DNA from 3 places in the Lentilactobacillus sp. TOM.63 genome. Region 2 is predicted to be linked to each of the others. Evidence: a T-box and tRNA genes for the amino acid it is inferred to sense, from the RefSeq annotation. Region 2 holds a T-box; the other regions hold tRNA genes.

Region 1 (13,679 bases), on a different contig from region 2:
AATCCGGTAACGTCTTTAATAACATTTTCGCTGTAAATTTACTCATGATGGTCGATATCATGTACGCTGGTAAAGCAATCTGAGTGACCAGCCTGGCAAACATGCTGGTCATCTTACTGTCAAACCAATCATTTCTAGCTAATATAAATCCCAGGGCAATCATAATTAGAATAATCAAGACCCCGGATACCGCTGAGCCAAATACTCCCATACACATTCCTCACTTCTAACAAGAATAACAATGACACATTATAGCACAATTAGAATCCACATTTTGTTATAATTTGAGGGATAGCCATCAGAGCAAGTTGACGAGAATTATTAAATTATGTTTAAATAACTGAAGATTTCTGCATCTGATCTGTAAAGTGCAATATACTTTTGTAAGAATTTTTATAAATGAGGAGTCACTATGCCATCAAACAATAAAAACGATTTTGAACCTGTATATTCAAGAAGGGCTGACAAAAAGCCCCATTACAAGAAGGGCAATAAAAAGAAGCGCCGCATTATCGGCTGGAGTGTCTTTCTGGTTTTCCTCCTTATTGTCGGGAGCGGACTTGTTTGGGGCTATGGCGCTTATAAGAGCGCCAAAAAGACTTTCACCCAAACTTACGATTCAACAAATATTCAAAAAGCCAGAAACGTATCATCCGTCATTCAAAAAGGTAAGCCTCTGTCGATCTTGTTACTAGGAACAGACACTGGTGCACTTGGCCGTCACGATACCGGTCGAACGGATACTATGATTGTTGCAACCATTAATCCTAAAAAGAAAACAATCCATTTAACCAGTATTGCCAGAGACACGCAGGTTAATGTCCCGGGGGATACTCAACAATACGAGAAGATTAACGCAGCTTATACCATTGGTGGGCCGGGAACAGCTGTTAAGACAGTCCAGAACCTGCTGGATATCCCAATTGACTTCTACGCGATCATCAATATGGGCGGTTTGGAAACCATGGTGAATGCCGTCGGTGGCGTGGACGTTGTTCCCCCATTGACATTCCAATATGGGCATGCAAACGTCGTTAAAGGCAAGAAGACCCACCTAAACGGTCAACAAGCCCTAGATTACGCCCGAATGCGTGATGACGATCCTCGTGGGGATTATGGCCGTCAAGCCCGTCAGCGACAAATCATTAAAAAGCTGGTGATGAAAGGTTTGAACGTCACCTCCCTTCCAAGATATAAGTCAATTCTTTCATCTCTCAAAGGAAATATGAAAACTGACATGACATTTGATGACATGATTGCAGTTCGGGCCAAATATGGCGATGCAACTCACCATATTAAGTCACAAACCTTACAAGGCGAAAACGCCATGATCGATGGCTTGTCCTATCAAGTTGTTCCTCAAACTAAATTGCTTCGGGTTTCAAACGATATTCGATCTACACTTGGCTTATCCAAGTCAAAGAAGCTGCAAAGTTCCCAGACCCAAACGGATACCGATGCATCAACCACAACAGGGACTGATACCACTGGTAATCAATCATCCTACAATGGTTATTAATTAAACCCGATTCAAAAAAGACCTATTTCGTTAGCCGGACGACTAATGAAATAGGTCTTTTTTTGAGTCGGGTTTAACAGACGAACTAGCCACGAACTTGTAATTCCATCTGTCCCTTCTGAGGAGCGAAATTAATCCTGATAAGCGGTTCTTCTAGGATCTTGATTCCTCCAGAACATCATCTGGAAGCGGTGTGTGAGCTCGTAATAGCGTTAAAACGTCACCAGCATCTCTTGCTGACCGCAGATCAATAAACAAATTAATTTTGTTAACGACGTCTCTGTACAAGTCGGTTAAAATGCCATTCGGCTTTCCTTCCAAATCGGTAATGACCACCTGAGAAGCGTCAAACCCCATGTGATTGAAACTCACCATCTTCAATACATCGAATAAATTATCCATTGGTCTCAAATCCCTTCATGATTTTCTGATAACTTAAATTGGCGGATGGCATTTTTTGAAACTGACATCAGATGATCTACTAAGTTGGTTAGAGAAGTCTTTCTGGAAACAAATGCCTCTAACAAAATAGGTAAATTAACACCACCAATTAACGCAATATGCTCGGGATTATCCGCAACGATCCGACCAGCTGCCTCAAATGGAGAACCACCCCACATATCAGTGAAAATTAACACATCATGATGTTCAGTAAACACTGTCAACGCTTTATTATATTTAGCTTGAAGTGAATCAATGCCATCATTGGGATCCAAAGAAAGCCAACTAATCTGTGCCTGCTTGCCAGCAATCATTTCAGAAGTTTTGACAATCTCCTCTGAAAGCCTGCCATGACTTGCAACTAAAATCGAAATCATCCAATCACCTTTTCATTTGTCATTAATCTTATGTTCTACGTTTAGTTACCACCAATATATCACAAAAGAGCGGTTTCATCTTGGTTATCTTAAATCTTAAGTAAGTCGGCTGGTGTCTGAAGGTCGTAATCGGTTTTCTCAAATTCGGCTGTTTTTTCGGTTCGCCAGCCGGCTAATGCAAATTTGACATTTGCAGCGTGAGCAGCCTGCAGATCATAAATTGTATCGCCGATATAGATCGTTTCATCAGGATCTGCAGCTAATTTTTCGATTCCTTTTAGAACCATATCAGGAGCTGGTTTACCGCGTTTGATTTCATTTGAGAATACAAATTGATCAAAATATTTATCCAGACCAAATCGGGTGACGTCTCGGTGAAATTCGCTTTCCTGTTTTGACGTTGCAATTGCTAGACGAGTATTTTGCATGGCGTGGATTTTAGCCAACGCGTCAGTAATTCCAGGATAAACGTGGGCATAGTGCTTATAGTCCTTGATTTGACCAAACCACTTGGCAAGCATCCCCTCAACATCCTGAACGCCCAAAATTTTGAGAGCGTCAGTGGCGGTGATTCCAAACACCTTTTTTACGTCATCATATGTAACGTCATACCCGTTTTCGATGAGCGTTTTATGCAATGGTAAAAGGTACATTTTTTCTGTGTCAATTAAAGTTCCATCGACGTCAAATATCAAATACTTCATACAGTCAACTCCAATTATTGATTTGTGAATCAGGTCGCGCTATGTTGTTGCGCAAGGATCAATGATGTCCTGGTTGAACTACTTTCAGTCCCATACGCCTATAAATTTTCAGCGTCAAAATTTCGCTGCAGTCCAACCAAACAGTATTCATCAACCATGCTTCAACAAAAAAAGTCCCAATTACTACCAAAATGATAGTAACTCGGACTTTAATAATGCGGCCAAGAAGATTCGAACTTCCACCGAGATAATTCTCGACAAGATCCTTAATCTTGCGCGTCTGCCAATTCCGCCATGGCCGCATCAACAGATAAAATTATAGCAGAAATTAGCAGTCATGACAAATACTTTTTTTATTCGCCGCGAACCGTTGCGCCTTCTTGGTCTATTTGTAACAGTCGTAAACTACCATTCATATTTTTTTGTTGTAACTCAATTCTAAGTTCGGTCAAAGCTGCTTGTTTCCCCAGGGTTGAAACCGTTGGACCAGCACCACTCAAATAAGTACCGTAAATATTAAGCTTATGCGCCGTTTCCAAAATGGTATCCATCTCCGGCACAAGTTCTTTTCTGGCCGGCTCATGGATTTGGTCCCCTTCGATTAATTTAACCGCTTCATCCCACTTGCCTTGAGCTGCAAGGGCAACAAAGACATTCTCTTTGCTGCTGGCATGAATCGCCTTCTCAAAGCTGATTGTCTTAGGCAATTTCTTACGGCTTTCCGCTTCACTGATCCCATCAGGGCGAATATACATCAAAGCGTATACATCCGGTAATTCAATCCGGGTCGCAACTGCTTGTTGACCATCGAAAGTTGAAACGGTCAGCTGGCCCAACAATGCGGAAGCAACATTTTCTGAGTGTCCCTCAAATCGAGAGCCAAGGTTAATTTGATCTGCTACCGACAGATCCAAATCACCTAAGGCGTTGGCAATCTTGATCCCAGCTACCACGGCCGTTGTGCTCGAACCAAGCCCGTGGGCAATTGGGACATCTGAGATAACAGTCAGCTGTCTTGGATGAATGTCTGGATCCACTTTGAGAATTGTCTGGACGATTAAATTGTGCTCATCGGTTGGAACGTCAGCTCCTAAGGCATGATTAACCTTCCACTTATCGGTTTTTTCTTCAACAATCACCGTGTAGTACAAATGAAGGGCAACCCCAACAGAATCAAATCCAGAACCTACGTTGGCTGAAGTCGCCGGAACGCGAATAATTAGTTTTGCCATTGTCAAACTCCTTTCGTTATCAATGATCTATTGTTTCTCGAGACCGATATCGATTAACGTTAACCTGCTGTGGCATCGACCACAGACATATTTCGAAACATTGATCCTTCGTTTCCTATGATACTCCAGACCACAATGTGTGCACCGATAAAGATATTTAACATGAAATGAAGGCGTAGTTGATTCAATCCGTGGTGCATATCTGGATCCACCAACTGCCTGTAACAATTGTTTAAATTCAGGGGTGTTATGCCGACCACTGAATCCCGCAAGATTGAGATGATAATGACACAACTCATGTTTGATGATACCAATTAAAACGTCATGAGACTGGCCATCATCCATCTTAGGATTGATATCAATATCGTGACTGTCTAAATGATAACGGCCACCAGTTGTCCGCAATCTGGGATTGAAGTAGGCCCGATGCGTAAAGGGTCTGGAAAAAAATTGGATCGATATTTGTTCGACTAAGTGTTGTAATTCAGTATTTGTCATTAGCTTATCTCTTCTGTCCTGCTTCTGGTTCCACCATCGTTAATTGAATCCGGTGACGATCAGCATCCACTGAATCAATCCAAACGGTCACAATATCTCCAACAGAGGCCACTTTGCTTGGATCTTTGACAAAATGGTCACTCATTTTGGAAATATGCACCAAGCCATCCTGCTTAACCCCAATATCCACAAATATGCCGAAGTCAACAACGTTTCTGACGGTTCCTTGAAGCTTCATCCCCGGCTTTAGATCGGCCATTGTTAACACATCTTTTCTGAGTAATGGCGCGGGCATCTCATCTCGCAAGTCTCGGCCAGGAGTCTCAATTCCCTTAATGATATCCTGCAGCGTTTCACGCCCAATTTCTAGCGACTGAGCAGTTTGGTCTAAATCAATTTGACTGAGTTTTTTAGCAACAACCGGCTTGCCAAGGTCGGCTGCACTCAGATCGGATTGCTTGAGTAATTGGTAAGTCGCCGGATAACTTTCTGGATGAATGTCCGTATTATCAAGTGGATTATCGCCATCAATAATTCGGAGGAAACCAACGGACTGTTCAAACGCTTTTGGCCCCAATCGCGGTACCTGCTTCAAATCCGAGCGGTCATTAAATTGGCCGGCCTCATTGCGGTACTTAACGATGTTATTTGCAGTAGATTTGGTTAACCCAGAAATATGAACTAGCAAATCCGGACTAGCAGTATTTAAATTAACCCCCACCCGATTAACAGCCGTTTCAACCACTTGATCCAATTTTTCACTTAGCTGTTTTTGAGGCACATCATGTTGATATTGACCAACTCCGATAGCTTGGGGATCAATTTTGACCAATTCAGCCAAGGGATCTTGAATCCGTCGGCCAATACTAACGGCCGATCGTTGTTCAACACTGAAATCAGGGAATTCTTCTCTGGCAACCTTGCTGGCAGAATAAACAGATGCCCCGGCCTCGTTCACAATGACGTAATAAATTGGCGTCTCAATTTCTTTAATGGCATCGGCAACGAACTGTTCTGATTCCCGGCTGGCAGTCCCGTTACCTATCGCAATCATTTCCACGTGGTTTTGGTTAATGAAATCAATGAATTCCCCTTTGGCTGCTTTTCGTTTTGCTTCACCAGCAGGCTTGTGAGGATAAATCACCGTTTTGGCTAAATACTTCCCATTCTGATCAACCACTGCGAGCTTACAACCAGTCCGATAAGCCGGATCAAAGCCCATGACAACTTTACCCTTTAATGGCGCCTGCATGAGCAAGTTATACAGATTCTTGCCAAAAATATCGATTGCGTGGTTATACGCAACTTCACTCAAATCCTTACGAATTTCCCGTTCGATTGCGGGACCAATGAAGCGTGAATAGGCGTCTAACACGGCACTTTCCACAATTTTGGCCGCCAAACCAGTTTGGTTACCAACTGTATTGGCTTTTAAATGCCAATCAATCGGCGTTTCATTCACATCGATCTTCACCGATAAAATACCTTCCTTTTCACCACGATTGATTGCTAAGGTCCTAAATGAGGGAATTGATTTGACCGATTGAGAAAAATCATAGTACTGCTGATAAGTCCCTTCTTCGTCAGCCTCTTTAGCACCTCTTTTGATCTTGGTCACCAGGGCACCGTACTGATTAGTATTCTGGCGAACCCAATTTCGAAAATCGGCTCGATCACCAAATGTTTCAGCCAAAATTTCATGAATACCATCAAATACAGCAGCCTTATCAGGGAGTTGTTTTTCTGGATCAACGGCTTGTTCAACCAGGCTATCCAAATTAGGGGCAAACTTTAGCGCGGCATCTGCTAATGGCTGTAAGCCCTTCTCTTTGGCAATTGTGGCCTTTGTCCGCCGCTTTTGCTTGTACGGTAAGTATAAGTCTTCGACCTGTTGGAGGACGGTTGCCGCGTTGATTTCAGATTCGAGCTGAGGGGTTAGCTTTTGCTGCTCGGTGATGATTTTGATAACCTCAGCTTTGCGCTTATCCAACGTCTGAATTCGGTGAGCTGCCGCTTCAATATCTCGAATTTCAACTTCATCCAAGTTGCCGGTTCGCTCTTTTCGATATCGGGCAATAAAGGGAACCGTGTCGCCTTCATCGAACATTTTCAGTGTTTCAGAAATTTGCTCGATTCGTAATTTAGGTAAATCATGCCGAATCTTTTCGGCAAGTGTATCAGTCATTTATTCCACCTCATCAAATAATGTCACGGTTAATTATATCATGTTCAGTCAGTGAGAAAAATTATTGGGCAGAAGAAAGATTGGGACAAGCCACAATTGATCCCAGAATTTAAGTCAAAAAAGTAATGCATTCCAAAACCAGAATGCATTACTTTTTTGACTTAAATGGCGGGGATCAGCGGTTGGTCGCAAGTTTTATCAATATGAACAGGGAAAGCCAAGTTGCATTTATAAACAATTTACCGCCTAACGTTCCCTTTTGTTTAGATCTGAAACAGTCGCTGTCGGTTACTTACATACCGCCCATAATTCTCGTCGTCACACTGGAAACCTTCGCAATGCTACCCTCTTGATCCTTCTCCGACTTATTGAACTGATCCACATTAATCGTCGTGACATCCGGATCAATGCTATCGGTCATTGCTTGGCAAGCATTAGTATAGTCCTCGTAATGGCGAACCAACAGCTTATGTTTGCCCAGAACTTTGACAGGCACCGGTGCCTGTTGAAGCTTGTTGACATTTTCCTTGTACTTATCAGTTCCTGACTGGAAATGGGCCTTAATTCTTGCTAATTCGTCCGTCGACAATTCTGAAACGGTATCGGCGTCAATTGCCTTTCGTAACGTTTCAAAATCATCATTGAGGTCCGTACCATTTGCGGATGTTGAATCGATCACATCCGATACGACCTTTGCATAACGTTGCATATCTTGTGGTTTCAAACTATCATTACCCCCATTTTTATTGTTTGTGGAAAAAGTGTCTCTGAATGTATTTTACTACTTCTGTGATCACAACGATCATAAAGCCACCAAATACCACCACGACCCATTGTGAAGCGGTCAAGTTAGACACATGGAACATTTCGTTGAAACCGGGAACTGCAATTGTCGCAATTAACAGAATAGTTGATCCCAACAATGCCCAGTTAAAGAATTTATTTCGGAACAGCCCCACTCTAAAGATCGATTGATGAATGGTCTTGGAGTTAAAGGCGTGGAAAAGTTGGATTAATCCCAAAGTGGCATAAGCCATCGTCAACGCATCTGCGTGAACCAACGCTTCTGATGAGTGCACCGGATTGATAATCGCGAAAGCATAAACCGCTAACGTAATGAAACCTTCAAAGAAGCCCTGATACAGGATATTACTCATGATCCCCCCAGAAAGGAAGTTTGACGATCTGCCCCGAGGCTTGCGTTTCATAATTCCCGGCTCGGCGGGTTCAACGCCCAATGCGATCGCTGGGAACGTATCGGTTACTAAGTTAATCCACAAAATCTGGACAGGTGCCAAAATTTCCCAGCCCATCATTGTCATCACAAATAAAGTTAAAACTTCTCCTAAGTTCGCTGATAACAGGTATTGTAGTGACTTTTGAATGTTTGAAAATACTTTTCGGCCAGCTCGAACGGCGGTTACAATCGTGGCAAAGTTATCATCTGCCAAAACCATATCGCTGGCTTCTTTAGACACTTCGGTCCCAGTAATTCCCATGCCAACACCGATGTCGGCAGTCTTGAGGGCGGGCGCATCGTTTACGCCATCACCGGTCATGGCAACGACCTTCCCCTTTTTCTGCAAAGCTTTCACAATTCGAACCTTGTGTTCTGGGGCAACTCGGGCATAAACGGCAATATTGCCAACGGCGTCATCGAATTGGGAATCAGACATTTCATCTAATTGCGCACCGTTAATGACTTTATCTGTATCCTGTGAATCTCCGTGGCCAATAATTCCCAGCCGTTTAGCAATTGCTTGGGCAGTGTCCTGGTGATCTCCTGTAATCATCACGGATTTGATCCCTGCTGATTTGGCTTCAGCAACCGCCTGAGCCACTTCTGGTCGTTCAGGGTCAATCATTCCGATCAAACCAACAAAGGTCATGTCACGTTCTTGAGCGTCACTCGTCAAGTCAGTGGGAACTGAGTCAACCATTCGGTAAGCAAACGCAAGAACTCGGAGTGCTTGGGTTGCCAAACTGTGATTGGTGTCACTGATGAGTTTCTTATCCCCATCAGTGATGTCTCGGACCTGATCACCATCTTTAATCTTTGTGACACGTTGTAGTAACTGGTCAGGGGCCCCTTTCATCGTCATCATGATCTGACCGTTATCCATTTGGTTAAAGGTCGACATGAGTTTTCGTTCCGAATCGAATGGGATCTCGGCTAACCGTTTGTGTTGGTTAACAAAATCTTGAACAGGTTGATCTTTGTTCAAATAAAAGGACAAAAGCGCCGTCTCAGTTGGATCACCCGCCAATTGATCTTCTTGGAACTTGGTATCATTATTCAATACCATGATTTGGGCAAGCTGATCAGATAAATCCAGTTGGGTATCAGCAGAATCGGCCAATTTTTCATTCAGGAAAACCTTTTCGACGGTCATTTTGTTTTGCGTCAACGTTCCCGTTTTATCAGAACAAATGATATCCGTACTCCCAAGGGTTTCGACTGCTGGCAGCTTTCGGATCAACGCGCGATGCTTGGCCATTTGCTGAGTACCAAGCGCCAAGGTGACCGTCACAATTGCGGGTAAGCCTTCGGGAATTGCGGCAACGGCCAATGAAATCGCCGTTAACAGCATGTTAATCAAGCTCTCCTGGCCGCGAAGCATTCCCATGCCAAACACAATGACGGCAATCACCAAAATCAAAACCGTCAGCATCTTTCCAAGGGACTTCAAGTTGTCCTGAAGCGGTGTCGTTGACTCTTCAGTGGTGTTAAGCATGTGGGCAATTTTACCTACTTCGGTATTCATTCCGGTCCCGATCACAATCCCAACACCCCGTCCAGACGTGACATTACTGTTCATGAAGCCGAGATTTTTGCGATCCCCTAGGGGTAAGTCATTCTCCGAAATTGTTTCAACCTGCTTGTTAACAGGAACGGATTCACCCGTTAACGCAGCCTCTTCGATTTTGAGCGAGTTTGCCTCAGTCAGTCGCAAGTCGGCCGGAACAACATCCCCTGCTTCCAGCAAAACAATGTCTCCCGGGACAATCTCTTCACTTTTAATTGAGATCGACTCACCATTTCGCAAAACCGTTGCCATTGGTGCTGACATCTGTTTGAGCGAATCGATTGCATTTTCTGCTTTGGATTCTTGGAAAACCCCAAAGATCGCGTTGAGAATCACAACTGCCAGAATAATAATGGCATCGACATGTTCACCGGCAATTCCTGCAATAATGGCCGCAACAATCAAGATGATAATCATCAGATCTTTAAACTGGGCAATAAATTTCTCCAGTAGTGTGGTTCGCCGCTTGGCAGTCAACTTATTAGGGCCGAATTGCTGGCGACGTTCAGCCACCATGCTGGTCGTCAGCCCATTTGGATTGGACTTCATTTGTTGCATGATGTCGGCAACGGATCGCTGATAACTAAATTTTTTCTCCTGTGTCATTAACTTCCTCCTCTGAGTAAGCCCAACCGAGCATTGAAAAGTTGAACATGCGCTTCCTCGTATATCCATTCTTGGGAAAGCAATATGTGAGGGACTAATGTGCAGACTTCTGCTTGGATGAACTGTCCTAAATTTAAGTGAGTAACGAGCAACGAGCGCATCAACCCAGCTCTCATCTTCCCCAATGCTTCCAATAAATGCTTGGAAACTGACTGTAGCGGGTGGCATGTCTTAAAAAGAAAGAGACCTGCAGATTTCTTCCCATGAAGAATCCACAAGTCTCACCATTTAAGAGTTATCCCGGAAATACGAATATTTCACGTTGACGAGATAATCACAGCATACCGCTGCTGGTTACTCCCTTTATTTATCATTATTATACATAATCACTAATAAAATGTCACTCTTTAATTACTTCCAAAACGTATCATAGACATTAATTGGCGTGTGACGCTTGTGTTCAGTCTTGTTATACCAGCCTTCAATGGTCTCGGCAGCTTTTTCAGAAATATTTTTGCCTTCTAGGTAGGCATCAATATCTTGGTAGGTCACTCCCAAGGCAACTTCATCTGGCAAGGCCGGCCGGTTATCTTCAAGATCAGCAGTCGGTGTCTTTTCATAGAGATGCTTGGGTGCGCCAAGTTCATTTAAGAGCTGTTTACCCTGTCGTTTATCTAATCGCCAAAGGGGGGTGATATCAGCTGCCCCATCACCAAATTTGGTGTAGAAACCAGTGACAGCTTCGGCAGCATGATCAGTTCCCACTACGGCACCGCTAGTCTCACCCGCAATTGCATATTGCGCAATCATCCGTTGGCGGGCCTTGATATTCCCTTTATTAAAATCGCTAATCTGGATGCCATTTGCCTCAACAGATTCTGTAGCTGCATCCACAGCGGATTGAATATCCACCCGAAAAACCTTGTCGGCATTCATAAATTTGATTGCTTCAAGGGCATCAGACTCATCTGCTTGAACACCATAAGGGAGCCGGACGGCAATAAATTGATAACTGATATCACCAGTTTCGTCACGCAGTTCACTAATCGCCATTTCCGCCAATTTCCCTGCTAATGTTGAGTCCTGACCACCGGAGATGCCGAGTACCAAGGATTTTAAAAACGAAAACTTGCGAAGATAACGCTTCAAGAATTCGACACTGCGACGGATTTCCTCGTTTGGATCAATTTCCGGTTTGACTTTTAAAGCATTAATAATTTCCTGCTGCTTTGCTCTCATGTGCATCCCTCGTTAATATTTTATTTGTTGAACGTAATTACGGACTTTTTCAATAATGTCACGCTTATTATCCCAGCACTTTTGTGATAAATCGACCGGATACTTTTGTGGGTTGAGTTCCCGTCGGTATTCAGGCCACAACGCTGCCAATTCTTTTTCGGCATAATCGCTGATCTGAGATAAATTAGGACGATCATAAACCAATTTGCCATCTCTGTAAATAGTTTTCAGTAAAGGTTCCGCATCAAAATTTTCAACGGTCTTGTTGATATAAGTATAATTTGGGTGGAACATGTAAATTGATTTCTCTTCCCGGGGATCCTCAGTTGACAGCGTGATGTAATCACCTTCAGACTTGCCGTCCTTAGTATCGGTAATTCGCCAAACCTGCTTTTTGCCAGGGGTGGAAACTTTTTCCGCGTTCCCGGAAATCTTGATCCGATCGACCATTTGGCCGTCATCATCTTCAACTGACACCATCTTGTAAACTGCCCCGAGAGCTGGTTGATCAAACGCCGTAATTACTTTGGTGCCAACGCCCCAAACGTCAATCTTGGCGTGTTGCATCTTCAAGCTGGCAATCGTCGTTTCATCGAGATCGTTGGAGGCGTAAATCTTCGTATTGGGGTACCCAGCATGGTCAAGAACTTCTCGAACTCGTTTTGACAAGTAAGCCATATCTCCAGAGTCCAAGCGAACGCCCGCAAAGTTAATTTTGTCGCCCATTTCATTGGCAACTTTAATTGCACTGGGAACGCCACTTTTGAGCGTATCATAGGTATCCACAAGGAAGACACAGTCGTGATGGGTTTGGGCATAGGCATGAAACGCCCTGTAATCATTGCCAAACGACTCAACAAGTGAATGGGCGTGAGTTCCGCTAATCGGAATCCCAAATTTTTTACCGGCCAAAACGTTGGAAGTCGCATTAAAGCCACCAATAATGGCCGCCCGCGTTCCCCAAATTGCTGCCGAAACTTCTTGGGCCCGCCGACTGCCAAATTCCATCAGTTGATCGTCACCAACAACCGTCCTAATTCGGGATGCCTTGGTTGCGATTAAGGTTTGGTAATTGATCATATTTAAAATCGCGGTTTCAACCAATTGACATTCACACAGAGTTCCTTCAACTTGAAGGATCGGTTCATTTGCGAAGACAACATCCCCTTCATACGCTGAACGGACCGTGCCCTTAAATTTGAAATTTCGCAAGTAGTTTAAGAAGCTGTCCGGATAATCGGTCACTTCTTTAAGATAGTCAATATCCGAGTCAGTAAAGTGAAGGTTCTCGATATATTGAATAATATGCTCCAACCCAGCGAAAACAGCATACCCGTTTCCAAAAGGCAGTTTTCTGAAGAAGGCTTCAAAAACGGCATGACGATTCTCCATATGCTTCTCAAAATAAGTTGCCATCATGTTGATTTCGTAAAAATCGGTGTGAAGTGTCAAATTATTATTTTCTGACATATTGTTTCAATATCCTTCCCGATGAGATGTTATATAATTAAGTAATCATGTTAATTCTATCATTTATCGTCACATTGACCAGAAAAATGGCGGTTTTTGCTTCAAAATAATTATTGAAGGAGTCATTATGACCAAGCAATCAAAAGTATCGATTTTAGGAATTCCATTTATCAATACAACTCAAAGCGCATTTGAACAGACGCTTCAACAGCGAATCGACCAGCAACAAAATACGTTTGTGGTGACAGCTAATCCGGAGATTGTCATGTATGCCCGCAATCACCCGGAATACACCAAATTAATCAAGGGGGCCAATTTTATTGTCGCTGACGGTATCGGAATCGTGATTGGGGCTAAGCTGTTAAAAACACCGATTGAGGAACGGGTTACGGGCTACGACTTGTTTGAAAGTTTACTCAGCTGGGGCAATCAACATCAAAAGTCGGCCTACTTCGTTGGGGCAAAACCAGCCGTCATCCAGAAGCTACGAGAAGTTGTGAGCAGGCAATTTCCAGATCTTGTCATTGCCGGCACTCATGATGGGTATTTTTACAACGACACTCAAATCGTTAATGATATTCGCCAGACTAATCCGGATATG
Region 2 (6,040 bases):
CATTAGCCATTTCATTAGCCCATAGGTTAATGAGAAAGCAGGCTGATCTCCGTAAGTCTGGTGCGGTTCCTTACTTAGGACCTGATGCGAAAGCAGAAGTCACCGTGGAATACGATGACAACGACAAACCACTGCGAGTGGATACGGTCGTCTTGAGCACCCAGCATGATGAAGGGGTCAGTTTGGATCAAGTTCGCTCTGACGTGATTGAGAAGATTATCAAGGCCGTTATTCCAGACAAGTACTTGGATGGGAATACCCGTTATCTGGTTAATCCAACTGGTCGGTTTGTGATTGGTGGTCCTCAAGGGGATGCCGGTTTGACTGGTCGGAAAATTATCGTTGACACTTATGGTGGTTATGCTCACCATGGTGGCGGTGCCTTTTCTGGTAAGGATGCGACTAAGGTTGATCGGTCAGCCAGTTATGCCGCTCGTTACATTGCAAAGAATATTGTGGCAGCCGGGTTAGCAGACCAACTTGAAATTCAGTTGGCTTATGCCATTGGGGTTGCCACCCCAGTTTCAATCGATATCAACACGTTTGGTACCGGAAAGGTTTCAGAAGAGAAACTAATTGAAGCAACTCGGAAACTATTTGACCTGCGACCTGCAGGAATCATTAAAATGTTGGATCTTAAACGACCAATTTATGAACAAACCGCTGCATATGGCCACTTTGGTAGGACAGATATTGACTTGCCTTGGGAGCATACGGATAAGGTTGATGCGTTAAAAGATTATTTCAAGTTATAAACAGCTAACCAGCAAAACGCCCTTGAAAATTCAAGGGTGCTTTTTTGGCTAAAAATCAATGTAAGGGGTTATTTCATGTCACAAACAGCTAAACAAAGTAACGTTATGCTTGTCACAATTGCGCTTTTTGTTGCCACTTTCATGGCAGCCATTGAAGGAACAATTGTGTCAACTGCAATGCCAACAATCGTCGGGGATCTTCACGGCGTTGCGCTGATGAATTGGGTCTTCTCGATCTTTTTGTTAACCAATGCGATTGCAACGCCGATCTATGGGAAGCTGGCTGATAGTATTGGCCGCAAGCCCATGTTTATCGGCGGCATTACAATCTTTATTTTTGGTTCCGTGATGTCCGGATTATCTCACTCCATGCTGGTTCTGATTATTTGGCGGGCAGTTCAAGGAATAGGGGCTGGGTCTATTTTACCGATTTCCAACACCATTATTGCCGATATTTATCCGCTGGAGAAGCGCGCTCAGGTTTTAGGCTTAAACAGTTCCGCTTGGGGAATCGCTTCTGTCATCGCCCCGTTACTTGGTGGTTTTATTGTTGATCAACTAAGTTGGCACTGGATCTTTTTCATTAATTTGCCAATTGGCCTGATTGTCATGATCTTGGTTCAATTTTATTTTCATGAAGAGAAACGCCAGACAAAAAGTAAAATGGATGTTGGCGGGACTTGCTGGTTAACAATTATGCTCTTGGCGATTATGTATGCTTTCCAGTTGGTGGGTCAAAGTCCAATTAATTGGAAAATCGTGGCCAGCTGTTTCTTAGTGACCGTGATTGCAGCAATTATGTTTATTAGAAGAGAACGCGTCGCAGAAGATCCTTTGATCCCCATGGAACTATTTGATAATCGGACATTCGTGGTTCAAAATATCGTGGTCTTTTTAGTCAGTGGTTTCTTGATCGGATACGAAGTTTACTTGCCTGACTGGACGCAGGGAATTCTGGGCCTCCAAGCTTCAATGGCCGGTTTTGCCATCACTCCGAGTTCACTGATGTGGATTGTTGGTTCGTTTATTGCCGGTAAATTGTTGGTCAAAACCACCCCGCATTCAATTATCAACCTAAGCTTGTTCTTTATTTTAGTTGGCGGGATTATCATGGTGCTTATTCCAGCCTATACACCGTTTGTGGCCTTTCTATTGATATCAGTGATTTGTGGAACTGGATTTGGTCTCACCGTGACGACGTCGATGATCAGCGTTCAAAATACAGTGAAGTCTACTGAAATTGGCGTTGCGACTTCATTTAACACCCTTGCCAGAACATTAGGGCAAACGCTGATGATTTCTATTTTTGGAATTGTGATGAATATGACAATGCTCCGAGGGGTACGCCAAACCGAGGGCACCACACTGAAAATGATGGACAAGTTAATTAACCCAATGACGGCCAACCAACTGAGCAGTCATGTCTTGCCAAAATTGAGGACCATTCTCTATCATTCGTTACACAATGTATTTATTGTGGCGCTGATTTTGATATTGATCGCATTTGCAGTTAATTTTGCTGATCGCAAAAAGAAACAGCGAACCGACTAATCGATCCGCTGAATGGCCATCACAAACGGTGGCCAGTGTTCTTGATTAATAAATTTATAAGTTAGGACGTTGTATTGTTTTTGGTCGAGTTGGCGACCAAATTCAAGGACGTCTTTTTTCTCTTTCTCACCGCCAGGATGACCATAGTAAATCACTAACACGACGATGCCGTTTCTAGCCAAATGGCTCAGGCAACCCCGAATGCCCTGAATGGTTGTTTCAGAATAGGTGACAATGGTCTTATCGCCGCCCGGCAGATACCCGAGATTAAAGATTGCCCCGGCAATGGTTGTTTCGTATGGCAGGATCTCATCAACCTTTGAGTGACTGATGTTGTAGAGATAGACGTTTTCCGTATCGACATGATTTTTGGTCAATAAATTACGCGTGTTTTTGATCGCTTCCGCCTGAATATCGAATCCATACAATGTGCCCGCTGGACCGACAAGATTTGCTAAAAACAATGTATCGTGGCCGTTACCAACGGTGCAGTCCACAACCGTGTCACCCTGCGATATTCGTTCGGCAAATAATTGATGACTAAATTCCAATGCTGACGGAATTTTTTTCATGATAGGCCTCCTCCAAATTTGTTGAAGACGAATTCGCTCATGTATAACAGGCAGAATCCAAGTGACCAACCACCGGCCACGTCGCTTGCAAAATGAACACCAACATAAATTCGACTTATTCCTATTAGTATAATCATAACAATGAATAGGGTATTAAGCATTAATTTTTCCAAATTATTTTTTAATAATTGATTGACAATGATGATTAAACTGCCAAAAATCATCATCGTGCTCATTGAATGACCGCTCGGAAAGCTGCTTGAGTGAACCGCAACGAGGTGGGTAAACTGTGGGCGTGGCCGATCGATTAATTCTTTAACGAATGTATTGACCGGAATTGCTAACAGAACAGTGTTGATGAATAAAAAGAGACTAGCTTTATTTTTTCTGAGAATCAATAAAGCCAGGCAAGCGCCAGCAACGAATGTGATGAGCGGTATCAGATTCCCAATTTTGGTAAAATGAACAAAGAAGGCCGTGAGTTCCGGGTTAGCCAATTCACGAATTCGGCTGCCAAAATAGTGGTCAAATTGTGTTATCCATGCTGATTGACGCCAAACGCCAGCGGTAAAAGCTAGAAACACAAGTAGTGAAAGGCCCCAAAACGGGTTGCCGATTTGTTTTGATCGTATTTTCATTAATTTCACTTCCAAACAGATGAATCAATTATAATATCTTGAGGCGGTTGTTTTTTAGACGCAGCTTTGGTATGATAATAGGCAATAATTTCAATTTAGTGAAAATGAAGAAACGAATTAGTAACTTTTAACTTGTCTTTAAGAAACCAGGTGGTCGCTGTGAATCTGGACCAAGTTAGGGTGAACTCATCGTTGAATGAACGGCTGAACAAAGTAGGCCGTCCCGGTTTATCGCCGTTATTGATTTTGAGTGCTCAGTAATTGAGAAGATAGGTGGTAACGCGATAAATCGTCCTATGAGAATCCCAGTGTGGTTTCTCGTAGGACTTTTTTCATTTTATTGAAAAGTTTTGAAAGGTGGCAGTTACACAATGGCATACAATCACGACGTAATCGAGCGTAAGTGGCAGCATTATTGGAATGAACACAAGACCTTCAAAGTAACTGAAGATAATACGAAAGATAAATATTATGTGATGGATATGTTTCCATATCCTTCTGGTCAAGGACTCCACGTTGGCCATCCTGAAGGTTACACGGCCACTGATATCATGGCACGGATGAAACGCATGCAAGGTAAAAACGTGCTTCACCCAATGGGCTGGGATGCTTTTGGATTACCCGCAGAACAGTACGCATTAAAGACAGGGCATAATCCACGTGATTTTACGGCTAAAAACATTAAGGTCTTCAAAAAGCAAATCAAGTCGCTTGGTTTTTCATATGACTGGGACCGAGAAATTAATACCACCGATCCATCGTATTACAAATGGACCCAGTGGATCTTTGAGCAATTATATAAACATGGACTGGCCTATGAAGATAACATTGAAGTTAACTGGGCGCCTGATTTTATGGGTGGAACTGTTGTTGCCAACGAAGAAGTTGTTGATGGGAAAACTGAACGTGGTGGTTACCCGGTTTATCGGGTCCCAATGCGTCAATGGGTTCTGAGGATCACTGCTTACGCTGACCGGTTGATTGATGACTTGGATGACTTGGACTGGCCTGAAAGTATCAAGGAACAACAACGTAATTGGATTGGCCGTTCTCGCGGTGCCAGTGTATTCTTCAAGGTGAAGGGGCACGATGATGCTCAGATTGAAGTCTTTACCACTCGACCGGACACGTTATTTGGGGCAACTTACATGGTATTAGCCCCAGAACACGAGTTGGTTGCCAAGATTACAACACCCGAGCAAAAAGCTGAAGTTGAAAAGTATCAGGATGAAGTTTCCCGAAAGTCCGATTTGGAGCGAACGGATCTAAATAAGGATAAGAGTGGGGTCTTCACCGGTGCCTATGGGATTAATCCAATTAACGGTAAAGAAGTGCCAATTTGGATTGGTGATTATGTTCTTGAATCATACGGAACTGGTGCAATTATGGCGGTTCCGGCTCACGATGACCGTGATTATGAGTTTGCCAAGAAGTTTGACTTACCGATTATTCCGGTAATTGAGGGTGGGGACACTGATGAATCTGCGTTCACTGGAGATGGTCCTCACTTCAATTCTGGCTTTATGGATGGTATGGGTAAGGATGAAGCTATTAAGACGGCAATTGATTGGTTAACCGATCACAAAGCTGGCCACGAAAAGGTCAACTACCGGTTGCGTGATTGGATTTTCAGTCGCCAGCGTTACTGGGGCGAACCAATTCCTGTGATCCATTGGGAAGATGGTGAAACAACCCTGGTGCCAGAAGACGAGTTACCGCTCAAATTGCCAAAAGCAAAAGATATTCAAACCTCAGGCGGTAAAGAGAGTCCACTAGCTAATTTAACGGACTGGGTAAACGTCGTTGACAAAAATGGCCGTAAGGGTAAACGGGAAACGAACACGATGCCACAATGGGCAGGTAGCTCATGGTACTTTATTCGTTACGTTGATCCGCATAATGATCAGGCGATTGCCGATCCAGAGAAATTGAAGTATTGGTCACCGGTTGACTTATATGTCGGCGGTGCAGAGCATGCCGTCCTTCATTTGCTATACGCAAGATTCTGGCACAAGTTCCTTTATGACATTGGGGTAGTCCCAACCAAAGAACCATTCCAGAAGTTGGTTAATCAAGGAATGATTTTGGGAACTAACCATGAAAAGATGTCCAAGTCCAAAGGTAATGTCATTAATCCTGATGACATTGTTAAAAAGTATGGTGCGGATACCTTGCGGGTTTATGAAATGTTTATGGGCCCAATCGACGCTGCTAAGCCTTGGAGCGAAGAAGGAATCAACGGTGCCCATCATTGGTTAGATCGTGTCTGGCGCCTCATGATTGACGATAACAACCATCTACGCGATCGGGTAACGACCATTAATGACGGCAAACTTGATAAAGTTTACAACCAAACTGTTAAAGTGGTTACCGATGATTTGGAACATATGCGATTTAACGTTGCAATTTCTCAAATGATGGTCTTTATTAATGATGCTTACAAAGCAGATGCCCTACCAATTGCTTACTTGGAAGGCTTCGTGAAGATGCTATCGCCAATTGCACCGCATATCGCCGAAGAACT
Region 3 (13,679 bases), on a different contig from region 2:
TAAATAAAAACGAATGGAGGTGCCCAGATGGAAACAAGAAGGGTTAAAGTTCCTGTAGCAACTATCTGGAAGTCTAAAGAATCACCAAGAAAAGTGGATCGCCCTGCCTTAGAGGGTGATGGCAAAACTTGGGCCGATCAAATGAGCGATCAAGAATCGATTGACCTTTCAGAGAAAGATTTATTGGAGACTCAAGCTTTATTTAACGATGAAGTGATTATCGATCATTTTGATGGAGATTGGGCTAAGGTTTACGTTGCCAGTCAATCGGATGATTCTGATTCACGAGGTTATCCAGGATGGGTTCCGACAAAACTATTGAGCGCTAAACAAATCGTTTACCCACCGGTCACTGCAACGGTGAGAATTGCCGTTAGGACCGCTAATTTGTATAACGAAAATAAGCAACCAATTCTAGAATTGAGTTTAGGGACAGTTCTTCTTCAAACCGGGACTGATGGCGACTATTTTGAAGTTGTTTCCCCACTTGGAAAGGGCTACATTGACAAAAAAGCGGCTGTTTTCCCATTTGTTGGCCAGAATGCCGGTGAGACAATGGTTCAAATGGGACGTCAATTTTTAGGGATGCGCTATCTTTGGGGTGGTGTCAGTTCCTATGGATTTGATTGCTCGGGATTTGCTTATACGCTTCATCGAGTTTTAGGCTTTGATATTCCGCGGGATGCTGATGATCAGCAAGAATCAGGATTGCCATTATCACCAGAAGAGATTTTACCTGGTGACTTAGTATTCTTTGCGTATGATCATGGTACTGGTTACGTCCACCATGTTGGCATGTACATTGGCAACGGGCAGATGATTGAGTCACGAACACCAGGTGCGAAAGTTGATATCGCTGACTTGACCGAGCCAAAGTTTGCTTCAGAGTTTGCGGGCTTTCGGAGATATTGGCGATGAGAACAGCTTTTCACAAGCAGGTGTCTAAGTTGTTGGATGTCGATTGGTTAACGGTTGGCACGATGATCAAATTGGATGGTCAAATTGTTTATGAGAAAAATGCTCAGGACGTTTTCCCATCCGCTTCTTTGATTAAATTAGCAATTCTAAATGAAATTTTGGATAGTCAAGTTGATCTCAATCAATCAATTGTTGTATCTGGCAAGAAGCCGGTAGGTGGGGCAGGTGTTTTACAACTACTTTCCCAAGCTGACTGGCACTTAAGGGATTTGCTGGCCCTTATGATTAGTGATTCTGATAATTTTGCCAGTAATATTTTGATTCACCACTTCAGCACGAGGTCGATTAACCATTATTTGGAAGATCATCATTTTCAGACTACTCGGCTTAATAGATATTTGATGGACTCTCACGCGTTGGAGCAAGGTGTTGACAATCAGACCAATGCAGCGGAAAGTTTGCGGCTGCTTGAAATGGCCTTAAGCCACGGTGACATTGTGACGAATTGGTTTAAAAATCAGCAGTTTCGATATAAGCTTCCCGGTAATTTTGATGAGTCGGGTGACGCGATCCAAGTATTCAATAAAACCGGGGAAGGTAACCAAATTGATCATGATGTGGCGCGGTTTGTATATGGCAAGCATTCGCTTGAAATCGCGATGCTCACTTTGAGCACATCTGACCGGATGAATGTGATTTCGATTTTTAATCAAATTGGCCAGTTGGCAGCCGAAGAGTTGGAACAAATTGACGCTTGAATGGTATTTTAGGATAGTAAAAGGCTGGTATCAGGACGTGAATAGGTCTTGATACCAGCCTTTTTGTAATAAGCAACTAGTCAATTTTACGATTATATTGATCGAGTTTCTTTTCAATCATTGCAATGGATTCAGCACAATTTTCTTTATCAGTTTCCTCTAAGTCCAAGATTTCGAAGCACTTTTTAACATGGCCGAAGACTTCTTCTTTTTCATCTTCAGCCATCTTGGTTAACTGAATAATGACCGTTCGTTCATCTTTTTCACTCCGATTACGTTTTATCCAGCCGTGGCTTTCTAGACGCTTTAACAGTGGGGTTAGTGTCCCGCTATCCAAATTAAGATGGCCACCTAATTCTTTAACCGAAAGCGGTGCATATTGCCATAAAGTGAGCATAGCAATATACTGAGGGTAAGTTAAATTGAATGGTTTTAAGACGTTCTGATAGAAATGATTGAATTTCTTGTTTGCTGTATAAAGTTGGAAACACAGTTGGCTATCCAACTGAATAGGCTGTATATTAGGCATAAGTTTAGCTCCTATTAGTTTATATATAATATTATTGTAAGGTATCTCAGAATAAAAGCAAGAAGTAGATTTTTAACTATTAAATTTTGAACAATCTTTTTACCGTCACGGGAGGAATAAAATAATATGAATATAGGTCGATTGAGGTTTAGCACGTGGTTATTTATGATTACCGTTGTTTCAATGATTGGATACATAGGATACTACGGATTTTGGTTCCTAAAAGGTGAACCTAAGTTTCATGGTCAATTATTATTGTTAATTGAAGTTTTTGTTGGAATCTTAATTGCTATTTTACCATTTATCATTGAAAAATTTGGGTATTTTTACTTTCCTCAAGTTGAATTAATCTTTTTCTACGTGTTCCTCTATATGTCGATTTTTCTGGGATCCGGACTGCAATTTTATGGTGTGATGTTCTGGGATAAATATGAACATGTTTTATCGGCCATGATGTTGGCAGGGTTGGGCTTTTCTATTTTCCAAGGATTACTTGACTCTAGGGATAATTCACGAAGAGCACCATTTTTGATGAGTCTATTTGCCTTTTCGTTTGGGACGGCTTGTGGGGTCTTCTGGGAACTGTACGAATTCACCGCAGACGGTTTGGGCGGTCTTAATTTGCAGCGGTACGAAGAAGCTGGAAGAATGCTCATCGGTCGGGCAGCCTTAATGGATACAATGACTGATCTGATTGCTGATTTAATCGGGGCTTTCTTGATGGCATTAATCGGTTATTTGTTAATGAAACGCGATCCGAGTGCCAGTCGTTACTTAATTTTTAAATCAAAACACCAAAACTTCTTTTCAAGTTCGTACTTTTAGTGTAAAATTAAACTTGTTGTTGCCCCGATGGCGGAATTGGCAGACGCGCAGCGTTCAGGTCGCTGTTTGAGAAATCAAGTACAAGTTCGAATCTTGCTCGGGGCACTAATACAGGTTAAATAAATCGCGTTAATTCACTTTAATTGAGTGGATTAACGCGATTTATTTGTATCATTCATTCTGCCCCTAAACGGTCAATTAAGTCCTTATATATTGGATAGTCAGCAGCCAAATCAGCTTTATGAAATAATTCAAAATCGTGGAAGTCAAATCCAGGCGAGACCATGCAGCTTACGACAGCAAAAGAATTTGGGTCGGCAACTTCTGACGCAAAGATCGTATTCTTAGGCACTCGAAACTGCAGCTGTTCCCCATGGAGAATGTCACTGCCAAGCTTAAAGTTGCTATACTTGCCAATTTCATCAATACAATGGATTATAATTGGCTTACCCGCATGGAAATACCATAATTCATCATGATTGAGCCGATGAAAGTGAGAAGGGCTTCCGTAATCGAGTAGGAATAGAATTGACGTGTATCGATAGCGGTCACCACGACTTTCAGGTGCAAAAAACGTATCTTCACTATGGTAAAGTTGTTTATACGAACCACCTTCTGGGTGTGGTTCTAAATTTAACTGTTTAATGTAGTCTTGTTTCGTTATCATTAGGGATTCCTTTCTAAGAAAAATGTGATGTTACAAATGAATTGATTTAAATTATAGCAAATCACACATTTTGGTCACTAAGCTTTTTTATAATCTGTAAGTTTGTGATTTTGTATATATCATAAAGCTTATTAATTGCATTTGATTTATAAACGTTGCATTATAGTAGGTGTAGTGAAGTTGATTGCGCTTACAGGATTTTAGAAAGGATGATCAGCATGTATGAGAATATTTTAGTACCACTTGATGGCAGTAGGAATTCGCAGCAAGCTCTTGAAGAAGCAGTCAAATTAGCCAAACAGTTTAATTCAAAACTCAGTTTGATCACAGTCATTAACAACACCAATTTCTATTACGGCGCTGGTGGGACAGGATTGCCTGCAAATATGTACGACGATCAAAAAAATGTTGCTAATAACATTATTGATGAAGCTAAAAAGTATGTTGATTCACAAGGCGTTAAGTATGAAACAGCCGTTGACATTGGTAACCCCAAGAACATTATTACCCATATTTATCCGGATCAACATGGCATTGATTTAATTGTCATTGGTAAATCCGGTGTTGATGCATTGAATCGGGTATTGATTGGTTCAACAACTGCTTATGTCGTTCGTAACGCCACAACCAAAGTGTTAGTTGTGAATGCTAAGGATGAATAATTTAAAAGAGGAACCAAATTGTTTCCAAAAAAATAAAGAGCGGATAGCTTATCACTATCGGCTCTTTTACTTTGTGTCTAACTATAAACGATCCGAAACCTTGTATGGTTTTTGAATCGCGTTTTTTTCATTATCGTGGGAAACAACATCGTCTGCCAAGAAAATATCAAAATCTTTGTTATCAACGCCGTGAACGACGAGGACTCGTTTGTTCTGATTTTGTTTTTCTTTATAAATTTGAGCAGTTTTGACAGCTTCATTGTGATCATGAAAGTTGCCAATTGAATCGCCCGGGTTAAAAAATACGATTTCATCCATAAATACCGCTCCCTTCAATGCTTTTTAACTCTTAATTAAATTATAACGTAAAATAATGCTAAAACAAAATTCAGCTATTTTTAATTTGTTTTCTTGGACCTTTTTTAAGAAAACATTATACTACTGGTAGCTTGGGTCGTTATCTGATAAAATAATAGGCGTTATGTTTTGATGAAGATTGAATTAGTAAAAGGGGAATAAGTTATGTGCGGATTTGTTGGTTACGTTAACCAAAAAGATGTTCCTGAAAATACAATTAATGATATGGCAGATAGAATTAAGCATCGTGGACCTGATGACGAAGCTTATTTTGCTAATAACGACGTGTCCATGGGATTCCGCCGACTTTCCATTATTGACTTAGCCCATGGTGGCCAGCCGATGTATAACGCTGACAAGACCAAAGTGTTAACGTTTAATGGCGAAATTTACAATTATAAAGAAATCCGGGAAGAATTGCGTGACTTGGGTTATAAGTTCCGAACAGATGTTGATTCTGAAGTCCTGATTTATGGTTATGAGGAGTGGGGACCTGCACTTCTTGACAAACTTCGCGGGATGTTTGCATTTGTGATCTATGATCAAAAGAAGAATGAGGTTTTTGGCGCCCGAGATCACTTTGGTATCAAGCCATTATACTATTATGACGATGGGGATTCCTTCCTTTGGGGATCAGAAATCAAGGCATTTTTGGAGCATCCAAATTTCAAGAAGGAATTAAACCTCAGACTTCTGCCAATCCATTTGAGCTTTGAATTTATTCCGTCTAGAGAAACCATGTTTAAGAATGTTTACAAATTACTTCCTGGCCAATATTTCCTTCACAAGAACGGCAAGACTGAAACCCACCGTTACTTTAAATTCAACTATGATCACATTGATAATAGTCAGACGATTGAAGGTGATGCCGATAAAATTGGTAAGTTGGTTGATGATTCTGTGAAAGCACATATGATCGCCGATGTTGAAGTCGGCAGCTTCTTGTCAAGTGGGATTGATTCCAGTTACGTATTGAATGAAGCAGCTAAGCTTAAGCCAATTCAGTCATTTTCAATTGGGTTCCACCATTCTAAATATAGTGAACTCGCTTGGTCGACAGAGTTTGCCAAAACAATTCAACAGAAGAACACGCCAATTTACATGGATGGCGATGACTACTTCAACTTCCTACCAACCATGATGTACTACATGGATGAGCCGTTATCAAATCCCGCTGCAATTCAGCTCTATTATCTGTCACGAGAGACTTCCAAGCACGTGAAGGTTGCCTTATCCGGTGAAGGAGCTGACGAGTTCTTCGGTGGTTATAACACGTATTTGGAAGCAATTCCATTTGATCGCTATCAGAAATACGTTCCCAAGCCGGTACGTAAAGGCTTAGCAGCAGTTGCAAAACGCCTGCCAAGGTTTCATGGTAAGCGTTTCTTAATGCGGGGCGCCCAACCGTTAAGTGAACGATATTATCGAGTTAATTATGTTTTCAACTACGAAGATCGAAATAAGGTACTGAAAGATCCGTCAATCAATACCGATTCCGGTGCATATACGAAGCACATTTTTGACGATGTTGCTGACAAGGATGAAATGACTCAAATGGAGTATTTCGATATTAACACTTGGCTTCCTTATGATATTTTGCATAAAGCTGATCGAATGAGTATGTGTAATTCACTGGAAGTTCGAGTTCCTTTCGTTGACAAAGAGGTTGCCAAGTTTGCGGAAACCATGCCGGTTAAGACCCGAATTACCCCAGATGAAACGAAGATTGCCTTGCGGACAGCCGCTGAACGGGAAATGCCTAAGAAGACAGCCCTGAAAGAGAAGCTCGGTTTCCCATCACCGATTGCCAGCTGGATTAATGATCCAAAATATCATGAACGCATCGTGCACGCGTTCCATTCAGATACGGGTCAGAAGTTCTTTAACACTGAACAACTTGACCGTTTATTAAAAGAACATGCTGAAGGTAAGTCCAACATGCAAAAAATCTTCACAATCTATACCTTCATTCTCTGGTACCAGGTATACTTCCCTGAAGATACCACTGAAAATACCGTTAGTTTGGTTCATAGAACACAAATTTAGAATTCGTAAGGAAATGGAAGGTGCATAAGTTGGCACAAATTACTCTTGACGAAGCTTTGGTGATTTTAAACGAACATCATTTATTAGTGAAAAGTCAATTGAGCAACTTAAGTCTCAATTTTAAGCAAATTGCGTACAATTCTAAATTGGTTTCAGGAAAAAGCCTGTTCTTTTGTAAGGGTAATTTTAAAGCAAGCTATTTGTTGGATGCTCAGAATCGAGGTGCGATTGCTTACGTTTCTGAACAAGAATTCACCAATGTTGCGATTCCCGGTATTATCGTGAATGATATCCAAAAATCAATGTCGCTGTTAAGTGCGGTATTTTTTGGGTTCCCGCAGAATCAATTGCCGACAATTGCGTTTACCGGAACCAAAGGGAAAACGACTTCGGCCTATTTTGCAAAGTCAATTTTAGATAGAACCTATCAACAAAAAGTTGCTTTATTCTCCACTATCAACACGGTGGTAGGGAATACTGCCAACGATGTTGTGAAGTCCAGTTTGACGACTCCAGAATCATTGGACTTGTTCACAAATATGAACGCTGCTGTCCAAAACGGGATGACACATTTGGTAATGGAAGTCTCTTCTCAGGCCTATAAGAAAAATCGCGTTTATGGGCTTCATTACGATGTTGGGGTGTTTTTGAACATTTCGCCAGATCACATTGGCCGAAATGAACACCCAACGTTTGCGGATTACTTACACTGCAAAGAACAGCTTTTGGTTAACTCTAATATTTGTATTTTGAATGCTGATGGAACGCACATCAGAGACATTTATTATGCTGCCAAGACGACGACCCAGCCAGAAAACATCTACATTTATGGTCGGGAAGCTGAGGTAACCGAACTTGGAATCCCAGTTGATTTTCAGTATCAATCACTGGAGGATTCGTTGACCAGTAACAAAATTTCGATTACTGCCAATACCAATCATGCAAAGAAGCTGGCTATTGATGGCAATTACACAATTAGCATTCCCGGCGACTACAATGAGGGTAATGCCGTGACCGCTGCAATTACGAGTGGCTTGATGGGGGCAAGCGTTGCTGATATCGAATATGGTTTAGCTCACACAACAGTCCCTGGCCGAATGGAAATTTATCCAACTAAAGAGCATGGGACCATTTATGTGGATTATGCCCACAATTATGGTAGCTTGCATTCCGTGTTGAATTTCATCAAAGAACAACAATCCAAGGGGCAAATTGTTGTGATCACTGGCAGCACCGGCGATAAAGGAATTGACCGTCGGGAAGGACTTGGAAAAGCAATTGGCGAGTTTGCCAATAAGGCTTATTTAACGACTGATGATCCGGCAACTGAGGATCCGAAAGTAATTGCGGAAACAATATCCCAACATATTGATCATGATAAAGTTGCAGTTTCTTACATTGCCGATCGTAAAGCTGCAATCACGAAAGCCGTGACTGAAAGTTTACCAGGTGACGTTGTGTTGGTTGCTGGCAAAGGACATGATGCCTTTCAGAAAATCAATGGTCAAAATGTGCCTTATGCTGGGGATGCGGCAATTGTTGCTAATCTCGTGAAAGGACTTTAATCAAATGGATAATCAAGAAGCGGATTTTACCCCAGTTCTTTTGGGGAGTGATTTTAATGTGTACGGAATGGCTCGCTGCCTTTATGAAATTTATGGGAAGCCGGTCAAAGCATTTGCTGAGGTTCAACTTGCCCCAACCCGTTATACCAAAGTAGTTGATCTCGAACTAATTCCAGGTTTTAGCGAGGACCCAACTTGGATCAATTCCATGAAACGAATTAAACAGCGATATGCTGATCACAATGAACCAGTCATTCTAATTGGGTGCGGTGATGGTTATGCTGAACTGATTTCCAAACATAAGTCGGAATTGGAAGATGTCTTTGTCTGCCCGTACATTGACTACGACTTGATCAAAAAGTTGAACGACAAAGAGAATTTTTACAAAATGTGCGACAAGTACGATTTGCCGTACCCAAAGACCAAGATCATCTCAAAGCAAATGTATGAATCTGGTGAGGATATCAACCAGCCATTTGGGTATCCAGTGGCGCTGAAGCCAGCGAATAGTGTTGAATGGCTGGATATTCATTTTGAAGGCCGCAAAAAGGCATTTATCATTCAAAGCGAATCTGAGTTTAAAGACGTGGTTGCTAAAAGTTATGATAACGGCTACACATCAGATTTTATCCTTCAAGACTTCATTCCAGGTGATGACAGCAATATGCGGACATTGAACGTCTATGTTGATAAGAATCACCAGGTTAAGCTGATGTGCTTGGGGCATCCACTTCTTGAGGACCCGTCTCCTTCTGCAATCGGTAATTACGTCGCGATCATTCCGGAATTCAATCAAGATATTTATGACCGCGTCCAAAAGTTTTTGGAGGAAATTAAGTTTACCGGCTATGCAAACTTTGATATCAAATTTGATACCAGGGACAACTCCTATAAGTTATTTGAAATCAACTTGCGGACTGGCCGGAGTAGCTTCTTTGTGACTTTAAATGGTTACCAATTGGCTGATTGGGTTGTTCAAGATTATGTTTTTGACTCTCTTAAGGACAAACCGACCCTTTACGCTAACCAAGATCGAAATAAATATTTCTTGTGGCTGGGCGTTTCAACTCAGGTCTTTAAAAAGTATGCAAAAGAAAACGAAGCCAAAAAAGAGGCGCTTCAATTGATCAATGAAGGCCGATACGGTGATACTTTCTGGTATGGTAAGGATAAGAGTATCAAACGTTTTGCGTTATACAAATGGATGTTCCATAACTACGCAAAGAACTTTAAGCGCTATTTCGTTGCCAAGTAAGGACTGATTATTTATGGATAACTTTTTTACAATTATTGGTGGCATGGGGACCGAAGCAACCGAAACGTTTATTCATCTTTTAAATGAACAGACACCGGCAACCAAGGATCAAGATTATCTCAATTACATCTTAGTTAATCATGCCACAATTCCTGATCGGACCGATTATATTATGGATCACAAGAAGCCCAATCCTTTTCTGCCGTTAGCAGCTGACATTAAGCAACAAAGTCAGCTTCAACCAGCATTTTTTGCGATCCCATGTAATACTGCCCATTATTTCTATGATGAGCTTCAGGCATTGACGACGATTCCAATTCTGAATATGCCGCATGAAACAATCAAGAAAATTAAGACCATGGTTCCTAATGCCCGCAAAGTTGGTTTAATTGCCACAAATGGGACACTTCATGACGGTATTTATGATAAAGAAATAATCGATGCCGGTTATGAATTGTTCAAACCCACTGCGGAAGTTGCCGATCAAACAATGGAATTAATTTATGATGATGTGAAGCAGAAGAATTATGTTGATGCCAAACTTTATCATGATATTTTAGCCAAAATGGTTGATCAATTTCATTGCGATATCGTCGTTTTGGGTTGTACAGAACTATCAGTTGCCCAACAGCGGGCGGGCGATCATGGTTATCCGGTCATCGATTCTCAAGATGTTCTGGCCAAACGCTCAATTGAGCTGGTTCAACAGCTGAGGAAGCAAAAAAAATAGCCAACTAATTAATAGTTGACGAAAGTTTGAATTGCGATGGCAATAGGAGTTGCAATTACCAATAGCCAAAGGAGCTTTGGGGTATAGTGAGTATCCTGTTTGCGACCGTATGCATTTTCACTGAGCGCGATGATCGCTAACGTCGTGACAGCACCAATAGCAACAATCAGTGGATGCCGGTGAAAAGAGCGAAGCGCAATCACAACTTGACTAATAATGATCATCCAGTAGAATAACCTGGAGATCATCATTGAGTCGATTACTCGTTTCTTGATCGGCCGGGTGAGACCCCAGATTAAGTTAACGAAAAAGACTGCCCAACAAAAATAGTTCAGTATAATCCACATTCAGAACACCTCTTTACTTAAGTATCAATAATCCGACCAGAAAAAGCAATATCTATTGCCGTTCTTTTACAAATTTCAAAACTTTATGACAAAGGTAATTTTGCGTGATATAATTATCTTTGCTATGCGGGTATAGTTTAGTGGTAAAATTCAAGCTTCCCAAGCTTGCGTCGCGGGTCCGATTCCCGTTACCCGCTTCGTAGTGTTCCTAGCTACGGATCACCGGATTGATGATCGAATGAGGTTGACATTTCTACTGTTAACCAGTTATTATACATCTGGTATGTTATATTTATTCAATGATAAAAGAGTAGTAGTTGGTTGCTGAATATCTAGCGAATTCGGGATGGTGAGAGCCGAAGTATTGAGTCAACGAAGCGCGCTTTTTAGAATAGTAATTTAATAAGTTGAGCGGATATTTTTATCAAATGGAGTGGTACCGCGGGTTTACTCGTCTCTTGCAATTTTTTGTAAGAGTTTTTTTGTATATTTATAGACGGAGGGAAATAGTAATGGATTATAAAGCACAAGTGACAAATTCAATTTTAAGTGTCTTGAATGACGAATTATCATCAGCAGAAGTTTATGAGAAGTTGGAACAACCTAAGACCCAAGCAATGGGTGACTTAGCATTTCCGGCATTCGTTTTAGCAAAGGTTTTGCATAAGGCCCCTAATCAGATAGCCGAGAATCTGGTTGGTAAAATTGACCAATCATCGTACGAAAAGGTTGAGGCTAAGGGTGCTTACATTAACTTCTTCTTAGATAAAGGTCAATTTAGCAATGAGGTTCTGACCGATGTCATTGAGCAAGGCGCCGCCTATGGTCAAAACGATCATGGTAAGGGTGGTAATGTGCCAATTGATATGTCCTCACCTAACATTGCCAAGCCCATTTCAATGGGTCACTTGCGCTCAACTGTTATCGGTAACTCAATCGCCAAAATTTTGGTTAAAAATGGGTATCATCCAATCAAGGATAATCATCTTGGTGACTGGGGAACTCAATTTGGAAAATTGATTGTTGCCTACAAAAAATGGGGTAACGAGGAAGACGTTAAGAAAGACCCAATTAATAACTTAGTTAAGTATTATGTTAAGTTCCATCAAGAAGACAAAGAACATCCTGAGTTGGATGATGAGGCCCGTGAGACCTTCAAGAAACTTGAAGAGGGCAATGAAGAAGAGGTCTTCTTGTGGAAATGGTTCCGAAAAGTTTCCCTTGAATCATTCAATAAGATTTATGAAAAATTGGGTGTCACTTTTGATACTTATAATGGTGAAGCATTTTATAACGATAAGATGGATGAAGGAATTCAGATTCTTAAAGATAAGGGCTTACTTGTTGAATCCAGAGGTGCGCAAGTTGTTAACCTCGACAAGTACAATCTAAATCCTGCTTTGATTTTGAAGAGTGATGGCGCCACTCTGTACATCACCCGTGATATTGCCACCGCAATTTTCCGTGACAGAACCTACAAACCAGCTATGAACCTTTATGTCGTTGGTTCAGAACAAACATACTACTTCCAACAATTGAAAGCTGTCCTGCTTGAAATGGGCTTGCCATCAGCTGAAAATCTTCATCATATTCCATTTGGCTTGATTACCGTTAACGGAAAGAAATTATCAACTCGTTCTGGTCGAATTATCTTGTTGGACAAAGTTTTGGATGACGCTATCGATTTGGCTAAAAAACAAATTGAAGATAAAAATCCTGATTTGCCAAATAAAGAAGAAGTTGCCAATGAAGTTGGGGTTGGCGCAATTATCTTCGGTGATTTGAAGAACGAACGAACCAATAACATCGACTTTGTCCTTGAAGATCAACTGAAGTTCGAAGGGGAAACCGGTCCATATGTTCAATACTCACATGCCAGAGCCGAAAGTATTCTTCATAAGGCCAACGACATCGATTTCCATGGGGCGAATAAATCTCTTGATGACCCTGCAGCTTGGGAAACCGTTACTTCATTGAAGGAATTCCCTGACATTGTTAAGAGTGCCTGCAAGGACTTCGAACCATCAGAGATCGCTAAGTATTCATTGAGATTAGCTAAAGCATTTAACAAATATTATGCTCACTCAAAGATTCTGGTTGAAGATGACCAATTAGGTGCTCGTTTATCACTGGTTAAGGCTGTATCGATTGTGTTGAAGGAATCACTTAACTTGTTGGGAGTTAAAGCCCCAGATGCAATGTAATTTAAATATAAATGACTAAATGAAAGACTGGGAGTCCGCGTTTTGATCCCGGAAATTTAACAAGAAGGACCAATTATTCCGGATGTTGGAATGGTTGGTTCTTCTTGTTTAAATACCGTTATCGGCCATTTGAATTGGTTTTTCATCTCTTAAATCCTTTTTAAATTTTTACATGCCCCTCAAACCTGAATTTCATGTGTGATACAATGTGTAAGTATTTATAAAAGGAGCATGAGTATGAACAACAATTCAACCAAATCATTTAGGAAAAAGGCTGGACCTTTGTTTAGACGATTTAATCGCTTTTGTCGAAAGTATCATTTGGTTAAATGGTTGGTTGTTTTGTTCCTGAGTGTTGGATTGATGACGAGTACCTACTTAGTGTTCCTGGCTAAAACGGCTCACGTCCAAAATCTTGAATCCTCGCTTGCCAAAACAACTGAAATTTTTGACGCAAGTAACCATAAGGCAGGAGAACTATATGCCCAAAAAGGGACTTACGTTCAACTAAATAAAGTTTCGAAAAATATTCCCAAGGCCGTTCTTTCTACTGAGGACCGTAATTTCTACCATGAATATGGTTTTTCATTCAAGGGAATTGCTCGGGCAGTGTTTTTACTATTAAAGAACAAAATCTTACATCGTGATTATATCAGCGGTGGTGGGAGCACATTAACCCAGCAATTGGTCAAGAATGCGTATTTATCGCAAGAACAGACCATGACTCGAAAGCTCAAAGAATTATTCCTGTCAATTCAGGTCGAAAATGTTTATTCCAAAAAAGAAATTTTGACGATGTATCTTAACAACGCGTAC

Evidence for each region. A T-box is a leader RNA that pairs with one kind of tRNA and senses whether it is charged. The one in region 2 lies ahead of leuS (leucine--tRNA ligase), so its partner is inferred to be a tRNA-Leu.
Region 1: it encodes a tRNA-Leu, which carries the amino acid that the T-box ahead of leuS (leucine--tRNA ligase) is inferred to sense. The anticodon was not compared.
Region 3: it encodes a tRNA-Leu, which carries the amino acid that the T-box ahead of leuS (leucine--tRNA ligase) is inferred to sense. The anticodon was not compared.

The regions. Positions count from the first base shown of each region.
Region 1 covers NZ_JAUCAP010000053.1:2,517-16,195, reverse strand. The annotation lists gene QUF07_RS10015 (AEC family transporter) at 1-211, opposite strand, end outside; gene QUF07_RS10010 (LCP family protein) at 413-1,519, shown strand; partial or broken gene QUF07_RS10005 (hypothetical protein) at 1,605-1,921, opposite strand; gene QUF07_RS10000 (PTS sugar transporter subunit IIA) at 1,927-2,337, opposite strand; gene QUF07_RS09995 (HAD family hydrolase) at 2,427-3,041, opposite strand; tRNA gene QUF07_RS09990 (tRNA-Leu) at 3,258-3,343, opposite strand; gene thrB (homoserine kinase) at 3,395-4,273, opposite strand; gene QUF07_RS09980 (SprT family protein) at 4,301-4,771, opposite strand; gene QUF07_RS09975 (Tex family protein) at 4,776-6,956, opposite strand; gene QUF07_RS09970 (hypothetical protein) at 7,249-7,680, opposite strand; gene QUF07_RS09965 (calcium-translocating P-type ATPase, PMCA-type) at 7,700-10,438, opposite strand; gene nadE (NAD(+) synthase) at 10,781-11,608, opposite strand; gene QUF07_RS09955 (nicotinate phosphoribosyltransferase) at 11,621-13,078, opposite strand; gene QUF07_RS09950 (WecB/TagA/CpsF family glycosyltransferase) at 13,206-13,679, shown strand, end outside.
Region 2 covers NZ_JAUCAP010000055.1:377-6,416, reverse strand. The annotation lists gene metK (methionine adenosyltransferase) at 1-755, shown strand, start outside; gene QUF07_RS10145 (MDR family MFS transporter) at 831-2,306, shown strand; gene mnmM (tRNA 5-(aminomethyl)-2-thiouridylate-methyltransferase MnmM) at 2,303-2,878, opposite strand; gene QUF07_RS10135 (phosphatase PAP2 family protein) at 2,875-3,516, opposite strand; T-box leader at 3,615-3,816, shown strand; gene leuS (leucine--tRNA ligase) at 3,888-6,040, shown strand, end outside.
Region 3 covers NZ_JAUCAP010000008.1:34,956-48,634, reverse strand. The annotation lists gene QUF07_RS02835 (C40 family peptidase) at 28-918, shown strand; gene QUF07_RS02830 (serine hydrolase) at 915-1,676, shown strand; gene QUF07_RS02825 (MarR family winged helix-turn-helix transcriptional regulator) at 1,753-2,205, opposite strand; gene QUF07_RS02820 (DUF2238 domain-containing protein) at 2,332-3,030, shown strand; tRNA gene QUF07_RS02815 (tRNA-Leu) at 3,052-3,135, shown strand; gene QUF07_RS02810 (cupin domain-containing protein) at 3,206-3,697, opposite strand; gene QUF07_RS02805 (universal stress protein) at 3,916-4,359, shown strand; gene QUF07_RS02800 (hypothetical protein) at 4,441-4,677, opposite strand; gene asnB (asparagine synthase (glutamine-hydrolyzing)) at 4,882-6,762, shown strand; gene QUF07_RS02790 (UDP-N-acetylmuramoyl-L-alanyl-D-glutamate--2,6-diaminopimelate ligase) at 6,792-8,327, shown strand; gene QUF07_RS02785 (carboxylate--amine ligase) at 8,332-9,582, shown strand; gene QUF07_RS02780 (aspartate/glutamate racemase family protein) at 9,596-10,312, shown strand; gene QUF07_RS02775 (YisL family protein) at 10,321-10,659, opposite strand; tRNA gene QUF07_RS02770 (tRNA-Gly) at 10,786-10,856, shown strand; gene argS (arginine--tRNA ligase) at 11,172-12,863, shown strand; gene QUF07_RS02760 (PBP1A family penicillin-binding protein) at 13,101-13,679, shown strand, end outside.